One region of the Variovorax rhizosphaerae genome, then DNA from elsewhere that is predicted to be linked to it. Evidence: predicted binding sites of a transcription regulator. Region 1 holds the regulator's gene; the other holds the start of a gene.
The links. The regulator HrcA, encoded in region 1, represses chaperone genes, less so after heat shock. The targets are predictions, from matches to a motif close to TTAGCACTCNNNNNNNNNGAGTGCTAA.
Positions count from the first base shown of each region.

Region 1 (9,544 bases):
GGGGGCTCATGATCCACCTTCGTTCCAATGCAGTTTCTTGCGCAGCGTGTCGAAATAGCTCCAGCCCCTGGGATGGAGGAAGCGCACGCGGTAGTCGGAGCGGCGCACCACGATGCGGTCGCCGTGCTGTAGCGAGGCCAGCGACTGCATGTCGAAATTGGCGCTCGCATCGCGGCCGGCCACGAGTTCGATGGTCACCTCTTCTGCGTCGGGCAACAGGATGGGCCGATTCGACAAGGTGTGCGGCGCGATCGGTACCAGCACCCAACCCTGGATCGCCGGATGAAGCAGAGGCCCGCCGGCCGAGAGCGCATAGGCGGTCGAGCCGGTGGCTGTCGCGATGATCAAGCCGTCCGCGCGCTGGTTGGCCACGAAGTGCCGGCCCACCGACACGCTCAACTCCACCATGCCAGAGGTGGCACCGCGATTCAGCACCACGTCGTTCATCGCGTACGCGGTGAAGACGACTTTCTCGTTGCGGATCACCTGGGCATGCATCAGGCTGCGATGGTCTTCCTCGAATTCGCCCGCAAGCATCGGGATGAGCGTGGCCTGGTAGCTGTCAAACGGGATGTCGGTGATGAAGCCGAGCCGGCCGCGGTTGATGCCGATCAGCGGCAGGCCGTGGCGGGCCAGTTGGCGCCCGACGCCCAGCATCGTGCCGTCTCCACCCACCACGAGGCCCAGGTCGCATTGCTCGCCGATCTGGTCCAGCGTGAGGGCACGGTAGCGCCCCGAGCCGGGTACTGCGTCGGCCGACTGCTCGACGATCACTTCGCAGCCTTGGCTCTCAAGGAAGGTGGCGATCTCGCACGTTACGCTGTCGGCCGCATCGGCCTGCGCGCGTGCGCCGGACGCCTGGTATTTGCCAATGAGGGCGACGTGCCGGAAGCGAGGGGTCATGTCCAAATTACAACATTAAAATTGCCAGATGTTGGATGACCGCGCCAGGCTACTGCTGAAGACTCTGGTTGAACGCTATATCGCGGACGGTCAACCCGTGGGCTCGCGCACGTTGTCGCGAACGGCGGGCCTGGAACTCTCGCCGGCGACCATCCGCAACGTGATGTCCGACCTCGAGGAACTGGGCCTTATCGCCAGCCCGCACACCTCGGCAGGACGCATCCCGACGGCGCGCGGCTATCGCCTCTTCGTCGACACCATGTTGACCAGCCGGCGTGAACCTTTCACGACACCCCCGCTGTCGCCGGACCAGCCGCAGAAGGTGATTGCAAACGCGGCGCACATGCTGTCGAACCTCTCGCATTTCGTGGGCGTTGTGATGGCCCCACGGCGGCCATCGGTGTTCAGGCATCTTGAATTCATGCGACTTTCGGACCGGCGCCTGCTGGTGATCATCGTGTCGCCCGATGGTGACGTGCAGAACCGAGTGATCTTTCCGGAGACCGACTACACGCCATCGCAACTGGTCGAGGCGTCCAACTACATCAACACCCACTTCGCCGGCTTGTCGATCGAGCAGGTGCGCGACCGCCTTCAATCTGAGATGGAAAAGCTTCGCGGCGAGATCGCAGCGCTGATGCAGGCGGCCGTGGTCGTGAGCAGCGAGGTGCTGACCGAGGCGCAAGATGAGGTCGTGGTGGCGGGCGAGCGCAACCTGCTGTCGGTCAGTGACTTCTCCAGCGACATGGGGCAGTTGCGCCGCGCGTTCGACATGTTCGAGCAGAAGGCGCAACTGATGCGACTGCTGGATGTGTCGAGCAAGGCCGAAGGGGTGCGCATCTTCATTGGCGGCGAGAGCCAGCTCGTGCCTGTCGAAGAGCTTTCCGTGGTCAGTGCCAACTATGAAGTCGATGGGCAAGTGGTCGGCACGCTCGGCGTGATCGGGCCGACGCGCATGCCCTATGAACGCATGATCCAGATTGTCGACATCACCTCGCGGTTGGTGAGCAATGCGCTGAGTGGGCGCAAGTAAGAGATGCGCTAAACAAGGGTGCATGAGGGCGCCGACTAGAATCCGGCCGCGCGGGCCGTTAGCTCAGTTGGTTAGAGCAGAGGACTCATAATCCTTTGGTCGTTGGTTCAAGTCCAACACGGCCTACCAGTCCTACCTTGCGGGGGCTGCGCAGGATGGCATTTACGAAATCATTTCACCCTCTCGGGAGCGTCATGAAAAGTACATGCTATAATCGCAAGCTGTGCGGCTGTAGCTCAGTTGGATAGAGTACTTGGCTACGAACCAAGGGGTCGTGGGTTCAATTCCTGCCAGCCGCACCACTCTTGTAAGGGTTGGCACGTTAACGCGTGCCAACCCTTTTCTTTTTTGTCGCCACGGCGCCCCGTGGATTGGTGAACAGCCCGTAGCTCACTTGCAGCTTGCTGCTCTTGCCATCGCGGTTGTAGCCGCGCCGGGCCAGCGGACTGGAGCTGCCGCGAAGTAGCTGGGAGGACGGGTGTTGCAAGCCCAGGCCGCCCTTGGCAGAGGGCGCGAAGGAAGCTTCTTCTGCACCGCGTCCCGGCGCACGGGCAGCCAGGCCATCGCGGCGTACAGGCCATCCTCGGTGGCATAAGGGACGCCGAAGTCCTCGGCAATCTGGTCAAGTGCCACCAGCGCGACGTCGCCAATGGCATGCGGCTCGACGATGCGCGCGGGCGATCATCGCCAGCACCCGGTCGCGCTCGACACAGGGCCTGGAAGCCAGCAGCAAGCCCATCTCCCGGAGCGCCATCGCGCTGGCCGTCGCCTGCACGTAGCCGTTGGGACGCGAGCGCGTGAACTCGAAGGCCGAAGCCGGGCATACGAAGGTCCACCCATCAGCCGCAAAGACACTCTTGCCGGCAAGCGACAACCTCTTGGCCTCTGATCAGAGTCGGATCTGTTGGTCCTCGATGACCTCTACTTGGCCCCCAGAAGATTGGTAGATTGGCGATGTCAGTGCCGCGTTGCTGCAGACCATCGGGCCATCGTGCACCAGCGCTAAAAGCTTAGCGGCTTTACTTTCATCGCCTCGGATGCTGCAGGACTGGGGCAAATACCTGGCAGACGCCGCCATGGCCACCACCATCCTGGATCGGCTCCAGCATCGCTGCGCGATGCTGGAGGTCGTGGGCAAGAGCTACCTGCTCAAGGCGGGTGCAGCGCGCATCGTCATCACGCCCGAATCGTCATCATTCGACCCGTCTTGCCTGGAGCCGATTGACTGGCCATAAGTGGAGCCGTTTGGGGTGGCCATCGGGGCTCAGGACGGCCGGAGGCAGCCCACAACGTCACGTTCGAACTGCTTGAGTACGGCATCTTGCGCGATGTGACGCTCAGCGAAAGCGCGGGCGTTGGCGCCGAATTCAAAGCGCAAGCGTGGATTGCTGGCAAGCGATTCGATGGCTGCGGCCAATGGTTCCGGCTTCTCGGGCTCAACCACCAGCCCGCAGTTGAGCACTACTCGACCGAGTTCGGTGTCCTTGTGCGCAGTCGCTACCACAGGGCGACCGCTGCTGAGCATGCCCGTCAACTTGGATGGCATGACCAGATCGGCCGCATCCGCGCGTTGTGGCAACAGGTGAATGTCGGCAAGGCCAAGCAGGTCGCCCAAGCGCTCCACCGGTTGCAAGTCCAGAAAACGCACATTGGGCAAGTCCTTGCAACGCTCTTCGAGCACAGCCCGGCCTGGGCCGAAACCGCAGAACACGAACTGGATTGCCGTGTTGCTCTTTAGCATCAGCGCCACGTCCGCGAGGATTTCGAGACCTTGCTTGCCGCCCATGTTTCCTGAATAGAGCGCCACCACGGCATCGGCCGGAATGCCAAGCTCACTGCGATACGGGCTGGCTGACGCGAGCGGTCGGATCGACGAAACGTCAGCCCAATTGGGCAACGACACCAGTCGTTCGGGATCCACACCTTTGCTTGCCGCACGTTGCAGCATGCGCTGCGAAATGGTGGATATTCGGTCAAATCGACGCAGCAGCCAGCGCTCGACGCCTGTTACCCAATCTCGCAGGCGGTCGCCGCGCAAGAGGCCGAGGTCAAACGCAGCATCGATTTCAAAATCCTGGATGTGAAGCCACGCACGTGCGCCGCGCAGGCGAGCGAACAGCAATGCGGCAGGTGCGCAAACCAGCGGCGGCTCGGTCATCCATACAACATCGGGACGCCAGCGCCATTGTGCGAAAAGGCTGGGAAGGCTGGCTAATGCAAAGCTGCCCAGATGCAGTAGCCGCGTCACGCCCGATACCTTTCGGGGAACCCAGACCGGCGTGCGGAACACTGTCACGCCGCGCCAGGTCTCGCGTTGAAAGCGCATCGCGCTGTAGCCCTGCCAGACGGCCCAGTCGGGATAGTAGGGCGGTGCAGTGACGACGCGCACATCGTGACCGGCTGCGGCAAGCCAGGCTGCCATCTCGCCGGTGTACTTGCCGATGCCCGTCAGCTCAGGTGCGAAATTGATGCCGTAAAGAAGAATTTTCAAGCGTGTCGGGTCTGAGTGACGCCGCTCTCCGTCGTCGACGAAATTTCGCCGGAACTGACGATGCGCACGAGATTGGCAGCCACGGTTTCGATGCGAAAACGTTGCTCGAAGCAACGACGCGCATGTACGCGCATCTGCTGGATTTCGGTAGGCGACGCCGCGAGCCATCGCGCCAGCAGACGCTCGGTCCCCTCTGGCGTATCGGACTCGACCATGCCAGCGCCATCGGCAACGATCTCGCGCCAGATATTGACCTTGTCCGAGATGAATGCCGGCCGTCCGCAGGCCAACGCCTCCGCCACGGCGACACCAAAGTTCTCTTGATGCGACGGCAGGCAGAACATTTCGCTGGCGTAGAAGGCGCCCCATTTGAGGTCGCCCGACAGCATGCCCGTCCAAGTCACCCGATCGGAGATACCCAACTCGGCAACCCGCCGGCCCAGTTGCTCAGCCCAACCGCCCTGGTCAGGCCCGGCCATCACGAGATGTGCGTCAGGCGATCCGGCGCAGGACTTGGCAAATGCCTCGATCAACAAGTCGCAGCCCTTTTTTTCGTGGATGCGACCGAGAAACAAGGCGAGACGCTTCCCGCGCAACGCCGGGTACGCCGTCAGAAAGGCCTCGGACAACCGGGACTGGTCATTGGCCGGCGGTTCCGAAGTGCCGAATGAACTGATGGCCTCGTTGCACTTGTAGAGCCAGAACGACTCGCGTGCGAGCAGGCGCTCGTCGTCGCAGGTGAACAGAACGGCCTTGGCATCGCGCAACACGCGGTACTCGCCCCAGGGCCAGTAAAGCCATTTCTTCAAGTGCTTGAGCGGGTAGCGCCGCTTGAACCAGGGGTCCAGCATGCCGTGTGTGAAAACGTAGTAGCCGGGGGCGGTGTCGCGCAATGCGCGCCAGGCTGCCAACCCGATGTATTGCCACAATCCGTTGATGATCACGGCGTCGTAGTTGCCGGCATGCTGTCTCAGCCACGGAGCGAGCGCTTCGCAGTAGCCATACGTTCCCCGGACGGGTCCGAGAGCGTGGATGCGGCCAGGGTAGTTCAGCACCGGCTCGAAGTCGGGCGCATCGAGGCACAAGATATCGCCCTGGTGCCCCAAGGCTTGCAACGCACCATGGATGCGCAGCAGTCCTTCGATCGGTCCGCCACCACGGGGGTCGATCGATGCAATGATGTGAAGAAATTTCAACGGATCCTCCGGCTCGAAGCTGCACGAGATGGAAATATTTCAAGCGTCGGATAACGCAATGCGGCGAGCGCAAATGCCAATGCGAAGCCGAGCAGGGCATTGGCCGAGAGTTGTCCGATGGCGGACCACGTCAACAACGCAATTGCCAGCGAGACCCAGAGCAGGAGCGGATAGATGATGGCACGGCGTATCGCAATAACCAGGCTTCTGTACAAGCCCAGGCCCATCACGATCAACTTCATGGCGGTGTAGAGACCGCCAACCGCGCCGCCCTCCAGCAATACGCGACCCGCTTCCGCCTCGGCCAAGGTAAAGCCAGCAACCCCGCTACGGACGTATCCCGCAAGATTCGACAATTGGCCAAATCCCACGCCTAGAAAGGACAGCTGGTCATAGACAACAGGTTCACCCGCAAAGACGACAAGGAGTCGCGCCCAGAAGTTCTCTGTTTCGGCGGCCTCACCGAATCGTTGTTGCGTGTTTTCAATTGCTGTCTGGAAAATGATCGCAAGAATTGCAATTGCCCCAAGCACCAGCAGCAGTGTGAGCAAGGCCCGGGCCTTGTCCGCGGCTTTGGAGAAAACGAGGCGCCCCAGCAGATAGATCGCAACCATGGCGCCCGAGAAGATCACGGCGCTGCGCGCGCCACTCACGATGGACTCGGTGACCAATGCGGTAAATGCGGCCACGGCAAGAAACACGTGCGACAAGCGTCTCTTGCGAGCTGCAACAACGGCAAGCGCTACGGGGATAACCAAGCTGAGAAAGGTCGAAAAGCCCGCCGTGAAACTGAACGTTGCAGTGGTTCGCACGACGCCCGCGATCACGATGAATACTTCGTCATCGACGCTGTCAACTTCGGTGTTGATGCGTGCGCCAGGGGGCGACGCATACTGCAGGACGACCAACGGGGCAAGCAATATCAGCAAGACCGTCGATGTCAGCATTGCCGCACGGAAGTCAGTCTCAGTCATGGACGCAGCGGCCGCAAAGCCGAACCAGACGTACAGCAACCAGAAGCGCAGCCCGATCAGGAACACCACCGGATTGCTGTCATTCAGGATGACCTGCAGCAAGCCCCACGCAATGACGCAGCAGGTCCATGCCACAAGCACGGCTGTCTGATTCTTGTAGGTCCGAAGATGCCCGCTCTTCCAGGCATGAAAGATCAGGTAGAGGGCCATCGCATCGCGCAACAGGATCATCGGCAGCGTGGCTGCTGACGTGCCCCATTTGCGCACGGCACCTTCGAACACCACGATGAGAAGCACGCCGATGAACAGGCGGCCTGTGCGACTGAGCGCGGGCCGCGCCATCGAAAGCGGCATTCGCGCCGCGAGAGCGTTCATTGCAAGTACTCCTGCAACACACTACCGGCTCGCGCGCGATATCGCTCCCATGTGAATTCTTTCGATGCGACCAGCGCCGGCGCGCGGGCGCGCTGCAAACGCGCCGGATCGCTGACCAGTTCGCGGAGCATGTCATGCAATGCGTCGCCGTTGGGCTCGACCACCCATCCGCTCTCGGGAAAGGCTTCCACAACGGCCTTCGCTCCCGTCTGGGTCGACACCAGCGCCGGCGTTCCGCAGGACATCGCTTCTGCGACAACCATTCCGAACGAGTCCGATCGCGAGGGCAACAGCAGGCAATCAGCGCCGGCCATGAACTCGAAAAGCTGGCTCTGCGGAACGCTCGGATGGTAGTGCGCGCCCGGCGTGTTCTGAACTGCCGCCAGAAGTTCATGGTCGCCCACGCCGCCCACGAAATTCAATTCGTACTTGAATCCCTCCGCATGCAGGCGAGTGAATGCGGAGAGGATAAGGTCGATTGACTTCCCAAGCGTCAGCTGCCCGGCGAATATGAATCGCGCGGGCCCGTCCTTGCGCATGGAGGTGATCGGCGTCACCAGCTTGGGATCTGCACCTAGCAACAATGGCTTGAGCCGGCTGCGTTCGACGCCGTTGGCCGCGTAGCTGTCCGCGGCAAGGGGCGAGCAGGTCAGGATCAAGTCGGCCATCGCGATCTCGACATCCTTGCGTCGGTTCACTTCCGCAGTGTACGGCGTGTACGGTGGCGCCAGTTGCTCAGCACGCGTCTTGTGGTGGAACGCAGCAGCATCCAGAATGCATCGCGCACCGACCGACTTTGCCGCGGCAAACGTGTGGTACGCCGCGTTCTCGTAAGCGACGACGACCTTCGGGCGCAACGCCACGATGCGCTTTGCCGCCCAAGCGTCAAAGCCGTGAAAGAGTCGATGAAGCCGGTCACCCGGGTGGCCGCTTTTCACGCGCATCGATGCCTGCTGCAACACCTGAAATCGAATCGGGTGGACACGAAGCGCGGCGGGAATGCCAACGCGGCGTACCCGCTTGCGGAAGTGCTCCGGAAGCCACCACGCGAGCGCCTCCGCATCTTCCGCTACAGGGACACCGGACCAGAAGGCCTGAAGCAGGTTCCTCTCGTGCAAAGCCAGTGCGAGCTGGTGCGAGTGTTGGAGGCCTGGATGCGTGACGAGAACAGATCGTGTCATCGCCGTGTTTGAGCGTGATTCAATCAACTGCGGTTCTTTGCGCGGGGCATCGGCCGTGCCGAACTCGTCGGGCAAGGCGTATCGCTGCTCGCCGCGAACGGCGCTCGTGCTCATCATTGACTCGCTTGTCTGCTGGCTTGCTGGTGGGGCGAATGGTGCATGCGTCGCGACGTCACGCCTCAGGCGATGGCTTCCTCGCCTTGCAGCGAGCGCTCGAAGTCCAGGTACGCGAGTTCGATGCCGGTGCGCAAGGATGTCGTGGCTTGCCAGCCAAGCTGCCGGATCTTCGATACGTCAAGAAGCTTGCGAGGTGCACCATCTGGTTTGCTGGGGTCGGTCTGGATGCGGCCTTTGTAGCCGACGACATCACTGACCAGCGCTGCGAGTTCTGCAATCGTCAAGTCTTCGCCTGTTCCGACGTTGACGTGACTTTCCATGACATGAGTGTGGCGACGATATTCCTCGGCCGGCAGGCGCATCACATGGATTGACGCACTGGCCATGTCGTCCACGTACAGGAACTCGCGCCGGGCGGATCCCGTTCCCCAGATAACTACAGCGGGTGCATCGGCCAGCTTGGCCTCGTGGAACCGGCGAAGCATTGCCGGCAGGACGTGGCTGTTCTGGGGGTGGTAGTTGTCGCCTGGGCCGTAGAGGTTCGTTGGCATGACGCTGCGGTAATCAGTGCCGTACTGGCGGTTGTAGCTCTCGCAAAGCTTGATGCCGGCGATCTTTGCAATCGCATATGGCTCGTTGGTGGGTTCCAACTTTCCGGTTAGCAGGACCGCTTCGGTCATCGGCTGCTCAGCCAATTTGGGATATATGCAACTCGAACCAAGAAACATCAATTTTCGCACACCCGCGCGCCATGCTTCATGCACGACATTGGTTTGCACCATCAAATTGGAGTAAATGAACTCGGCGGGATAGGTGTTGTTTGCATGAATGCCGCCGACGCGGGCGGCCGCCAAATAGACTTGATCAGGTCTTTCCTCGGCGAAAAAGCGGCGAACGGCCGACTGATCGGTCAGGTCGAGTTCGTCATGTGTGCGGGTGATGATGGTTTTGAAGCCCCTGCGTTGGAGGTTTCGCACGATCGCGCTTCCGACCATTCCGCGATGGCCGGCGACATAGATGCGTTCTTGAGATTCGTTCATGGTGTGTCGAGCGGCACGTGCCGCAAATAGGAGTCAATGTCAGCGGCCGTTGACGAAGCCGGGAGATCTTGGCAGGTTCCGGGGTTGAGCCAACTACGTCTTTGCTGTGAAGAAGGCATTCGGAGGCGTGTTCAATGACTTTCGGCACGAATGTTTCGGTTTGCGCGCCGATGGGGTGATCGCGAATCGAATGAGAAAGACCCCTTGAACTTCCGACGACCAGCTCGATCGTCA
Region 1 covers NZ_JBBKZT010000009.1:106,806-116,349, forward strand. Annotated here, with positions in the region: gene WKW82_RS20040 (NAD kinase) at 7-903, opposite strand; gene hrcA (heat-inducible transcriptional repressor HrcA) at 932-1,936, shown strand; tRNA gene WKW82_RS20050 (tRNA-Ile) at 1,989-2,065, shown strand; tRNA gene WKW82_RS20055 (tRNA-Arg) at 2,162-2,238, shown strand; gene WKW82_RS20060 (ATP-binding protein) at 2,974-3,171, shown strand; gene WKW82_RS20065 (glycosyltransferase WbuB) at 3,201-4,427, opposite strand; gene WKW82_RS20070 (glycosyltransferase) at 4,424-5,623, opposite strand; gene WKW82_RS20075 (hypothetical protein) at 5,620-6,972, opposite strand; gene WKW82_RS20080 (glycosyltransferase family 4 protein) at 6,969-8,267, opposite strand; gene fcl (GDP-L-fucose synthase) at 8,333-9,310, opposite strand.

Region 2 (9,544 bases), on a different contig from region 1:
CGACCATCGCATCGTCGGTGTCGCACGCTCGGCGCTGACCGTCAGCCGGCCGCAACCGCTGTGGTCGGAGCAAGCGCCTGCGCAATGGTGGGAGGCGCTCGAAGAAGTGATGCGGCAACTGCACGAGGCGCATGCCGAAGCGCTGGCGGCAGTGCGCGCAATCGGGCTCTCGGGGCAGATGCACGGCGCGGTACTGCTCGACGACAAGGACGAAGTGCTGCGCCCCGCCATCCTCTGGAACGACGGACGCAGCGCCATGCAATGCGAGCAACTCACTGCAGCTGTTCCGCGACTCGGTGAAATCGCCGGCAACCTCGCGATGCCCGGTTTCACCGCGCCCAAACTGCTGTGGGTGCGCGAGCACGAACCGGACCTGTTCGCCCGCACACGCCGCGTCCTGCTGCCCAAGGACTGGCTGCGCCTGATGCTCAGCGGCGAGGCCGTGAGCGACATGTCCGACGCCTCCGGCACGCTGTGGCTCGATGTCGGCAAGCGCGACTGGTCCGACGAACTGCTGGCCGCCACTGGCCTCGCGCGCGCCCACATGCCGCGCCTGGTCGAAGGCAGCGAAGCCTCTGCGACGCTGAAGCCGGAACTCGCCGCGCGCTGGGGCATGGCGCGCAACGTGCGCATCGCCGGTGGCGCCGGCGACAACGCGGCGAGTGCGGTCGGCATGGGTCTGGTCGCGCCGGGCGAAGGCTTCGTTTCACTGGGCACGTCAGGCGTGATCTTCGTGTCGGGCGCGGCCTTCTCGCCCAATCCGTCGCAGGCCGTGCACGCCTTCTGCCACGCACTCCCGGGTCGCTGGCACCAGATGTCCGTGATGCTTTCGGCGGCCAGTGCCGTGAGCTGGGCGTCGTGCACCTTCGGCTTCGGCGACGAGGCGAGCCTGTTGGCGGCTGCGGCCACGCTGGCGCCGGACGCGTGCCAACGCGCGCCGATCTTCTTGCCCTACCTGTCCGGCGAACGCTCGCCGCACAACAACGCGCAGGCCCAAGGTGTCCTGTTCGGCCTCACGCAGGCCCATACGCCCGCCGACATCGCGTACGCAGTCGTCGAGGGCGTGAGCTTCGGCTTGCGCGACGGCCTCGACACACTGGAGCGCCTGACCGGAGACCTGTCGCTGGTCGGCGGCGGTGCGCGCAGTGCGTGGTGGGCTCAACTGCTGGCCGACATCCTCGAAGTGCCGCTGGCGCTGGGCGAGGGGGGCGAGGCGGGCGGCGCGCTCGGCGCCGCGCGGCTGGGCTGGCTGGCGGACGGCGGCGACGTCGCGACGGTTTGCCTGCGGCCGGCGCTCAAGCAGCGCTTCGTGCCCAATGCTTCGCTCGCCGCAGCGCATGCCGAACGACGCGTACGCTTTCGCGCCCTTTACAAGGTGCTCGAACCCCACTTCTGATCGGTCGGGCCGCGCATCCTACGAGTCGATGCGGCTTCGGCCCGGCTTCAGGCCCCGTTCTTCACCAACACCGGCTTCACCGAATAACGATCAGGGAAAAGCTTCCGAAGGTTGTCGATTTTCGGCAGGTCGTTGTAGACGATGTACTCGTTGGTCGGATGCAGCGTCAGGTAGTCCTGGTGATACGCCTCGGCCGGGTAGAAGCGCTTCTGCAATTCGATGGTGGTCACCATCGGCTTGCTGCCGAAGGTCTTCGCCTGCGTCAGTTGCGCGATGTAGGCCTGCGCGATGCGCGCCTGCTCGACGTTCTGCGCAAAGATGGTCGAGCGGTATTGGGTGCCGGTGTCCGGGCCTTGCCGGTTCAATTGCGTCGGGTCGTGGGCGACGGAAAAGTAGATCTGCAGCAGCCGCGCAAAGCTGACCTGGCGCGGGTCGTAGCTGATGCGCACCGATTCGGCGTGGCCGGTACGGCCGGAGCCGATCGTTTCATAGTTCGCCGTGCTTTCGTCGCCGCCCGCATAGCCCGAGACGGCATTGGTCACGCCCTTGACGTGCTGGAACACCCCCTGCACGCCCCAGAAGCAACCGCCCGCGAGCACGGCCGTGGCGGTTGTGTCGCCGGTCGCCGGGTCGGTCGACGGCGCGGGCACGACGACGGCCGCTTCCGCGGCGTGGCCCGGTGAGTGGAGCCAGAGCGCGCCAGCCGCCATCAAGGCAGTCGCGGCGAGCATCGATCGGCGTGTGGCGAATGAAGAGCTTTGGGTTTTCATGATGACGGTGGCGCTGGAGAAGACGACCCCGCCAGTGTCCTTGAACGCGCGGCCATTGCCCATGGCAGGGTCATCCAACGGCCGAACGAGCCGCCGCCGAAGCGACCCGCACAGGCAAAAAAAAGAGGCCGCCGAAGCGACCTCTTTCCATTTTTTGCGAGACACCCGCGAACCGGCCAGGCCGGACCTCAGGTGCCAGCAGCGGGCAATTACATGCCCATGCCGCCCATGCCGCCCATGCCACCCATGTCGGGCATGCCGCCGCCAGCGCCGGCTTCGTCCTTCGGTGCGTCGGCGACCATGGCTTCGGTCGTCAACAGCAGCGAGGAGACCGAAGCTGCGTTTTGCAGCGCGGTGCGGGTGACCTTCGTCGGGTCCAGGATGCCCAGTTCGAGCATGTCGCCGTACGTGTCGTTCGCAGCGTTGAAGCCGAAGTTGCCCTTGCCGGCCAACACGGCGTTCACCACCACCGAGGCTTCGCCGCCGGCGTTGTTCACGATTTCGCGCAGGGGCGCTTCGATGGCCTTGAGCACCAGCTTGATGCCGGCTTCCTGGTCGGCGTTGTCGCCCTTGACCGAGTCGCCCACAGCTTGCTTGGCACGCAGCAGCGCCACGCCGCCGCCAGCAACGACGCCTTCTTCCACTGCAGCGCGGGTGGCGTGCAGGGCGTCTTCGACGCGAGCCTTCTTTTCCTTCATTTCGACTTCGGTGGCAGCGCCAACCTTGATCACGGCAACACCGCCGGCCAGCTTGGCCACGCGCTCTTGCAGCTTTTCACGGTCGTAGTCGCTGGTCGCTTCTTCGATCTGGACGCGCACTTGCTTGACGCGGGCTTCGATGTCACCCGCAGCGCCAGCGCCGTCGATGATGATCGTGTTTTCCTTGCCCACTTCGATGCGCGCGGCTTGGCCGAGGTCGGCCAGCGTGACCTTCTCGAGCGTCAGGCCGACTTCTTCAGCGATGACCTTGCCGCCCGTCAGGATGGCGATGTCTTCCAGCATGGCCTTGCGGCGGTCGCCGAAGCCAGGCGCCTTGACAGCCACGACCTTCAGGATGCCGCGGATCGTGTTCACGACCAGGGTAGCCAGGGCTTCGCCCTCGACTTCTTCGGCAATGATCAGCAGCGGACGGCCAGCCTTGGCGACTTGTTCCAGCGTCGGGAGCAGGTCACGGATGTTGCTGATCTTCTTGTCGAAGAGCAGGACAAACGGGTTTTCCAGGATCGCCGATTGCTTTTCCGGGTTGTTGATGAAGTAGGGCGACAGGTAGCCGCGGTCGAATTGCATGCCTTCGACGACGTCGAGTTCGCTGTCCAGCGACTTGCCGTCTTCCACGGTGATCACGCCTTCCTTGCCGACCTTGTCCATCGCGTCAGCGATGAGTTGGCCGATGGTTTCGTCGCTGTTGGCCGAGATGGAGCCGACTTGCGCGATTTCCTTGGAGGTGGTGGTGGCCTTCGAAGCCTTCTTCAGCTCGGCGACCAGGGCCGTGACAGCCTTGTCGATGCCGCGCTTCAGGTCCATCGGGTTCATGCCCGCTGCGACCAGCTTGAAGCCTTCGCGAACGATGGCTTGTGCCAGGACCGTGGCGGTCGTGGTGCCGTCACCCGCGTTGTCGCTGGTCTTGGAGGCCACTTCCTTCACGAGCTGGGCACCCATGTTCTGCAGCTTGTCCTTGAGTTCGATTTCCTTGGCGACGGACACACCGTCCTTGGTCACCGTAGGGGCGCCGAACGAACGCTCGAGCACCACGTTGCGGCCCTTGGGGCCCAGGGTCACTTTGACTGCGTTGGCCAGGATGTTGACACCCTCGACCATGCGTGCGCGGGCTTCGCCGCCGAAGACTACGTCTTTTGCTGCCATGTTGATTCTCCGAATTCAGTTAAATGAGTGGATGAAGAGAAGTGCTTACTTCTCGACGACCGCAAACAGGTCGTCTTCCTTCATGACCAAGAGCTCGTCGCCATCGACCTTGACGGTCTGGCCGCTGTACTTGCCGAACAGGACACGGTCGCCCACCTTGACGCTCATCGCGCCCAGGTCGCCCTTGTCGTTCTTCTTGCCAGGACCGACGGCCAGCACTTCGCCTTGATCGGGCTTTTCTGCGGCGTTGTCGGGGATCACGATGCCCGAGGCGGTCTTGGTTTCGCTTTCAATGCGCTTGACGATCACGCGATCGTGCAAAGGACGAAGTTTCAATTGCATCTCCTGAAGATATGAGAAACGGGGTTGAATCCGGGCGCCAGCGAGGTTGCCGGCTGCCGATCGACCCAAGGCGGTGCTGTTAGCACTCGGCTTGAGCGAGTGCTAATGATAAGGGCATTTTTTGCGGTTTCAAGGGCCGTCAGGGGCTTTCACGCGCTTTGTGCCGGTGGGCAGGTCGAGCGGCTGCGGCCGTCGGCACGTGCACGAGCGCCGCTTTGCTACGTGGTGAAGGCCCCTGTGCGTGGATAGGACACGCCGGCCAATCCCGGGATCGGCACGTCCTCGGGCTTCGTCCCGGTAGCGAGCTGGCCAATCACGTAGGACGCCACGACGCTGGACAGCAGTTGCGTCGGATCCTCCATGACGAAGCGCAGCCGTGCGACGAAGCTCCACAAGTCCTCGGCGCTCGCGGGGCGCGGGGGGACGGCCACGGTGCGCGTCGCCGGCGTGGCGACGCAGTCGGCACACTCGGCCGGCGCTAAGCGCGGATAGCCCGGGAACATGCGGGCGGCGAGTTTGGTGCGCGCATAGGTCGTCGCCCACAGGCCGCGCAGCCTGGCCTCGCTTGCCGCCCAGTCGGCGGGTTGGGTCGAGGTCGGCGCCGTCGGGATGATGAACATGCGATCCTGCCGTACGGCCCCGCGCGAAGCGACGACGAGCGTGTCCACGAGGTGGTTCGTACACCGGGTCAACGCCGCGGTCGCCCCGCCGTTGCCAGCGGTCAGCACCACGAGCGCGCGGGTCCAGTCCATCTTGAGCCCGCGCAGGAACGAGAGTGAACTCTGCGTACCGTTCAGGGCCGTCAGGCAGAAGGTGGCGAGCATCACGTGGTCGAGGGGCACCGGGAAGCGCTCGCTCCGGACCTCCAGGACGTCGCTCACGAGCGCGTCGAACGTGCGCCTCGAGGGATCGCTCTCCAGGGCCGCGAGGTAGGCCAGCGCGAGATCGCACGCATAGGCAACCATGCGCTGGATGCCCTCGAGGTGCGGCGCCCACGAGGGCACGCCAATGTCCGCCCAGAAAGCGACGGTGTTGGCCTTTTGCGCGGCGGCGACCTGCGCGGAGAGCCGCTGCGCGTCCCCTTGCCAGGTGGCGTTGCCTGCCTCCGCCATGGCAACGATCGAGCCCAGTGCCGGGCCGAGGTGCGAAATCCCCGCCAATTCATTGAAGCCCTTGGTGCCGAATCGGGTGTCCAGCAGTTCCGGCGGCTGCCCGTCGCCGCGAAAGAGCGCGATCGCCGTGCCGGTGACAAGGACGAGCGGCGCGGAAGCGACCTCGGCCGCCACTTGCTGCGAGAGGTGCCCGCCGATGCTGTCGCCTTGGCCCACATAGGCCGTGAAGAGTTGCAGGAAAGGGGACGGTGCGTCCATTCGGCGAGGATCTCATTGATCCGGTGCTGTCGCGGTAACGAGGTGAAATCCGGGAAGCCAATCTGCCGTCTGGTGCCCCGCTCCCTCTCCGTGGCATGATCGCCGAGCGCTCCCCCTACCCGGTAGAAAGGCAGTGCTCATGATCGACAGACGCGGATGGGCCATGGCGGCATGTGTGGTGATCGCTCTGGGGATGCCGCGGGTCGGCGCAGCGCAATCCGACGAGCAGATCCGGCGCGTCGGCTTCCTGTCGGGAGGCCCCCGACCCCCCGATGGCGCCGTTCCGGCACCGTTGCGAAATGCACTGGACACGGCCATCGGCGCCGATGGAAAGCGAATCACCTATGAAGGCCGCTGGTCCCAGGGCCGTCCCGAGAAATTGCCGGGGCTGGCCGCGGAGTTGATCGCGCTCAAGGTCGACGCCATCGTGACGGTGGGCGGTCCTCCGGCGGCGGTGGCCAAGCAGGCCACGAAGACGGTCCCGGTGGTCGTCATCAACGCGGGCGATGTGGTCGAAACGGGTTTGGTGTCCAGCCTAGCGCGTCCGGGCGGCAACATCACCGGCATCGACGACCCGGCGGCGGTCCTGAGTGCCAAGCGGCTGGAGTTCGTGAAGGAACTCGTTCCACGCGCCCAGCATGTGGCCGTGCTCTGGAACGCCAGCGACAGCGCCATGACACTGCGCTTCCACTCGATCGAGAAAGCCGCGCCGGTGCTCGGCGTGTCGATCGACCCGTTGCCCGTGCGCGAGCCGGACGACTTCAATGTCGCGCTGGCCGCGATGAACCAGGCGCGGCCGGACGCCGTGATGATGATCACCGACGCCCTCACGATCCTGAATCGCCAGCGGGTGATCGACTACGCGGCCATGCAGCGCCTCCCGGCGGTCTACGAATATGCCGCCGAAGTCCGCGCGGGTGGCCTGCTCTCGTACGGCGCGGACGCTGCCGAGATCATGGCGCTGGCGGCGGACTACGTGTACCGCATCATCAAGGGCGCCAAGCCCGCCGACCTGCCCGTGGCGCAACCCAAGCGCTACCACCTGACGATCAACATGGCGACGGCCAGGAGCCTCGGCCTTTCGATTCCGGCGTCGCTGCTGCTGCGCGCGGACGAAGTGATTCCTTAAGTTTCCTCGCCAGGCGTCCAGTCCGGGCTGTAGCCGCCGAGCGTGGGGTGGTACATCTCGTCGCCCGTGTGCTGCGTAAATTCGACGTTGAGCCGATCCTCGCGCAGCCCCAACACTTCGATGCAGTGGCCGCACAGCGCTTTGGCAAGCGCCATTCTCAATTCGGGCGGCCGTCCCTTGCGAATGTCCAGCATCATCAGCGAGACGGGAACGGGCGGGCCTTCCGGGTCAGGAATCCGCCAGAGGCCGCCTTCGCCGAGTTCGCGAATCGCGACGCTGATGCGACGGATGTCCACAGACATCATCTCGGCGTAGGTGCGGCACATTTGATCCGCGAGGCGTTGCTTGAGGGCGCTGGGGTAGTGGTCGTTGACGTCCAATTGAAGATACGGCACGGCAGGCTCCAGTTTCTTGATCAGGGGTGTGGTGACGCGCAAGCTCGCACGACTCAGCCGACCACCGGCCCCAGTGTGTCGTCGAGCGCCGCCTTGATGTCCGCGATGAGATCCGCCGAATCCTCCAGGCCGATCGACAGGCGCATGTGGCCGTAGGTCCGGAATGCGTCCGGGTAGGCGCTCGAGCCGCGACGTGCATCCTTTCCGACGTGCACGATCAAGGAAACATCGTGGCCCAGCGACACGGCCGAGGTGATCAGGCGCAGGCTTGCCACGAAGCGGTTCTGCACATCCGGCCCGCCTTCGACGGCAAAGGCCATGACCCCTCCATATCCCGAGCCGCCGAACTGCCGTGACGCCAGGTCATGCTGCGGGTGCGATGCCAGTCCCGGGAACGCCACGTACGCGACGCGCGGGTCCTGATCCAGAAACTCAGCCACGGCCTGCGCCGAGGACAGATGCCTCGACAAGCGCAGCGGCAGCGTGACCGAGCCACGCATGATGAGCCACGCGTTGAAGGGGGAGATGGAGCCGCCGACGTCGACGAGCGCATCGTTCTTCAATTGGCGGATCAACGCCGCGCGAGCGATGACGGCACCACCCATCGCATCGCCATGCCCGTTGATGTACTTGGTCAGCGCATGCACGACGAAGTCCGCGCCATGCGCGAGGCCGCGGAACATCGGAGGTGGCGTGAACGTCGCGTCGATCGACAGCATGGCGCCCCCGGCACGCGCGATGGTGGCGAGCGCTGAAACGTCCGCCACCTTGGTGGTCGGATTGGCGATCGTCTCCGCATGCACGAGCCGGGTGTTCGGCCGCATGGCGGCCTGGACCGCGGTCAGGTCGCTGATGTCCACGAAGGTCGCCTCGATGCCGTACTTCTGCGGAAGCAGCTCGCGAAAGAGCCGGGCAACGGCCTCGTACGTGACATCGCTGACGACCACATGGTCGCCGCTCTTCAGGAAGGTGAAGAAGATCGCATGCAGTGCGGCGACGCCGGTGCTGAAGACGGCCGCTTCGTCGCCACGCTCCAGGGCAGCCAGCTTGCGCTCGAGGCACATCTGGTTGTGCCCGGAGTTGCGCGTGTAGAACAGCGTCTGGGAGTCCGACCAATCGAGCGCGGAGGGATCGTCAGGCAACTGGTAGGCGTTGGACATGACGATCGGGGTCAGGATCGCGCCTGTCGTCGCATCCGGGCTGTTCCCGGCATGCACGGCCTGGCTGTCGAACGAGAGGCTTGCGGGATGCTTCTTGTCGGGGCGTCGCGGGCGATTGCTGCTGTCCATGTGTTTCCTCCTGAATTGTTGGGGCGACGGTACGACCGCCGCATGAGGGGGACGTATGTCGAGAAACGTCCCGCCCCCGACCTATCGCGCCGTGAACGGATGCGTGATCAGGCTGTAGATCGTTCGCGTGCCATCGATGTAGTTGCCCATGCGCATGTTCTCGTTGCTGGCGTGCTGGTTGTTGTCGGCATTGACCAGCGGCACGATCGCGAAGGGCACCTTCAGCGCCTCCACGATCTCGGCCGTCGGCACGGTGCCGCCCATCATGCGGATGCGCACCGGCTCGGGCTTGGCGCCGAAGGCATCGACCATCGCGGTGTAGGCCCATTGGCCCACGGCGGAGTCCATCGGCGTGCCGGCCGCGTCACCGCCTTCGGTCTGCATGTCGAAGCTGGCCAGCTTGTCGTAGCGTGCGCGGTCCTCGTCGGTGGGCTTGCCCTTGACGATGTGGTAGCCCTGCTTCTGGATGTGCGCCTCGACCAGCTTGCCGAGGTAGGCCGCGGTGGAGTCGGGCGTGGTGCGCACGTCGATCTCGGCGACCGCCGTGTCGGGCACGATGTTGGCCGCCTTGTCGCCCACCGCCGCCGACTGCATGCCGCGCACGTTGAGCGAGGGGTACTGCATCGCCTCCTGGTAGTTGGCGCCGACGGCATCGGTCTTGGCGATGCCGAGGCGCTTTTTCAGTGCGCCTTCGTCGTCGGGCACGGCGGCCATGATCTTGCGCTCCGCATCGCCGAGCTTCACGTGGTCGTAGTAGCCCTGCACGGTGACGCGGCCTTGCTCGTCCTTCATCGAGGCCAGCAAGGTGGCCAGGCGCTGCGCCGGGTTGGGCGAGTAGTTGCCGTAGTGGCCACTGTGCAGCGACACCTTTGCGCCGTACACGGTGAGCCGTGCCATGGCGGCACCGCGGTTGCCGAAGATCAGCGTGGGCCGGTTGGTGGCATGCATCGGGCCGTCGTGGATGACGATGGCGTCGTTGCGCAGCAGGTCG
Region 2 covers NZ_JBBKZT010000003.1:279,440-288,983, reverse strand. Annotated here, with positions in the region: gene xylB (xylulokinase) at 1-1,396, shown strand, start outside; gene msrA (peptide-methionine (S)-S-oxide reductase MsrA) at 1,444-2,127, opposite strand; gene groL (chaperonin GroEL) at 2,376-4,028, opposite strand; gene groES (co-chaperone GroES) at 4,074-4,364, opposite strand; gene WKW82_RS07945 (DUF5624 domain-containing protein) at 4,589-5,740, opposite strand; gene WKW82_RS07940 (ABC transporter substrate-binding protein) at 5,880-6,869, shown strand; gene WKW82_RS07935 (tautomerase) at 6,866-7,264, opposite strand; gene WKW82_RS07930 (trans-sulfuration enzyme family protein) at 7,318-8,553, opposite strand; gene WKW82_RS07925 (M20/M25/M40 family metallo-hydrolase) at 8,635-9,544, opposite strand, start outside.
Region 2: the regulator HrcA is predicted to act here: its motif matches at 4,450-4,476, upstream of groES (co-chaperone GroES).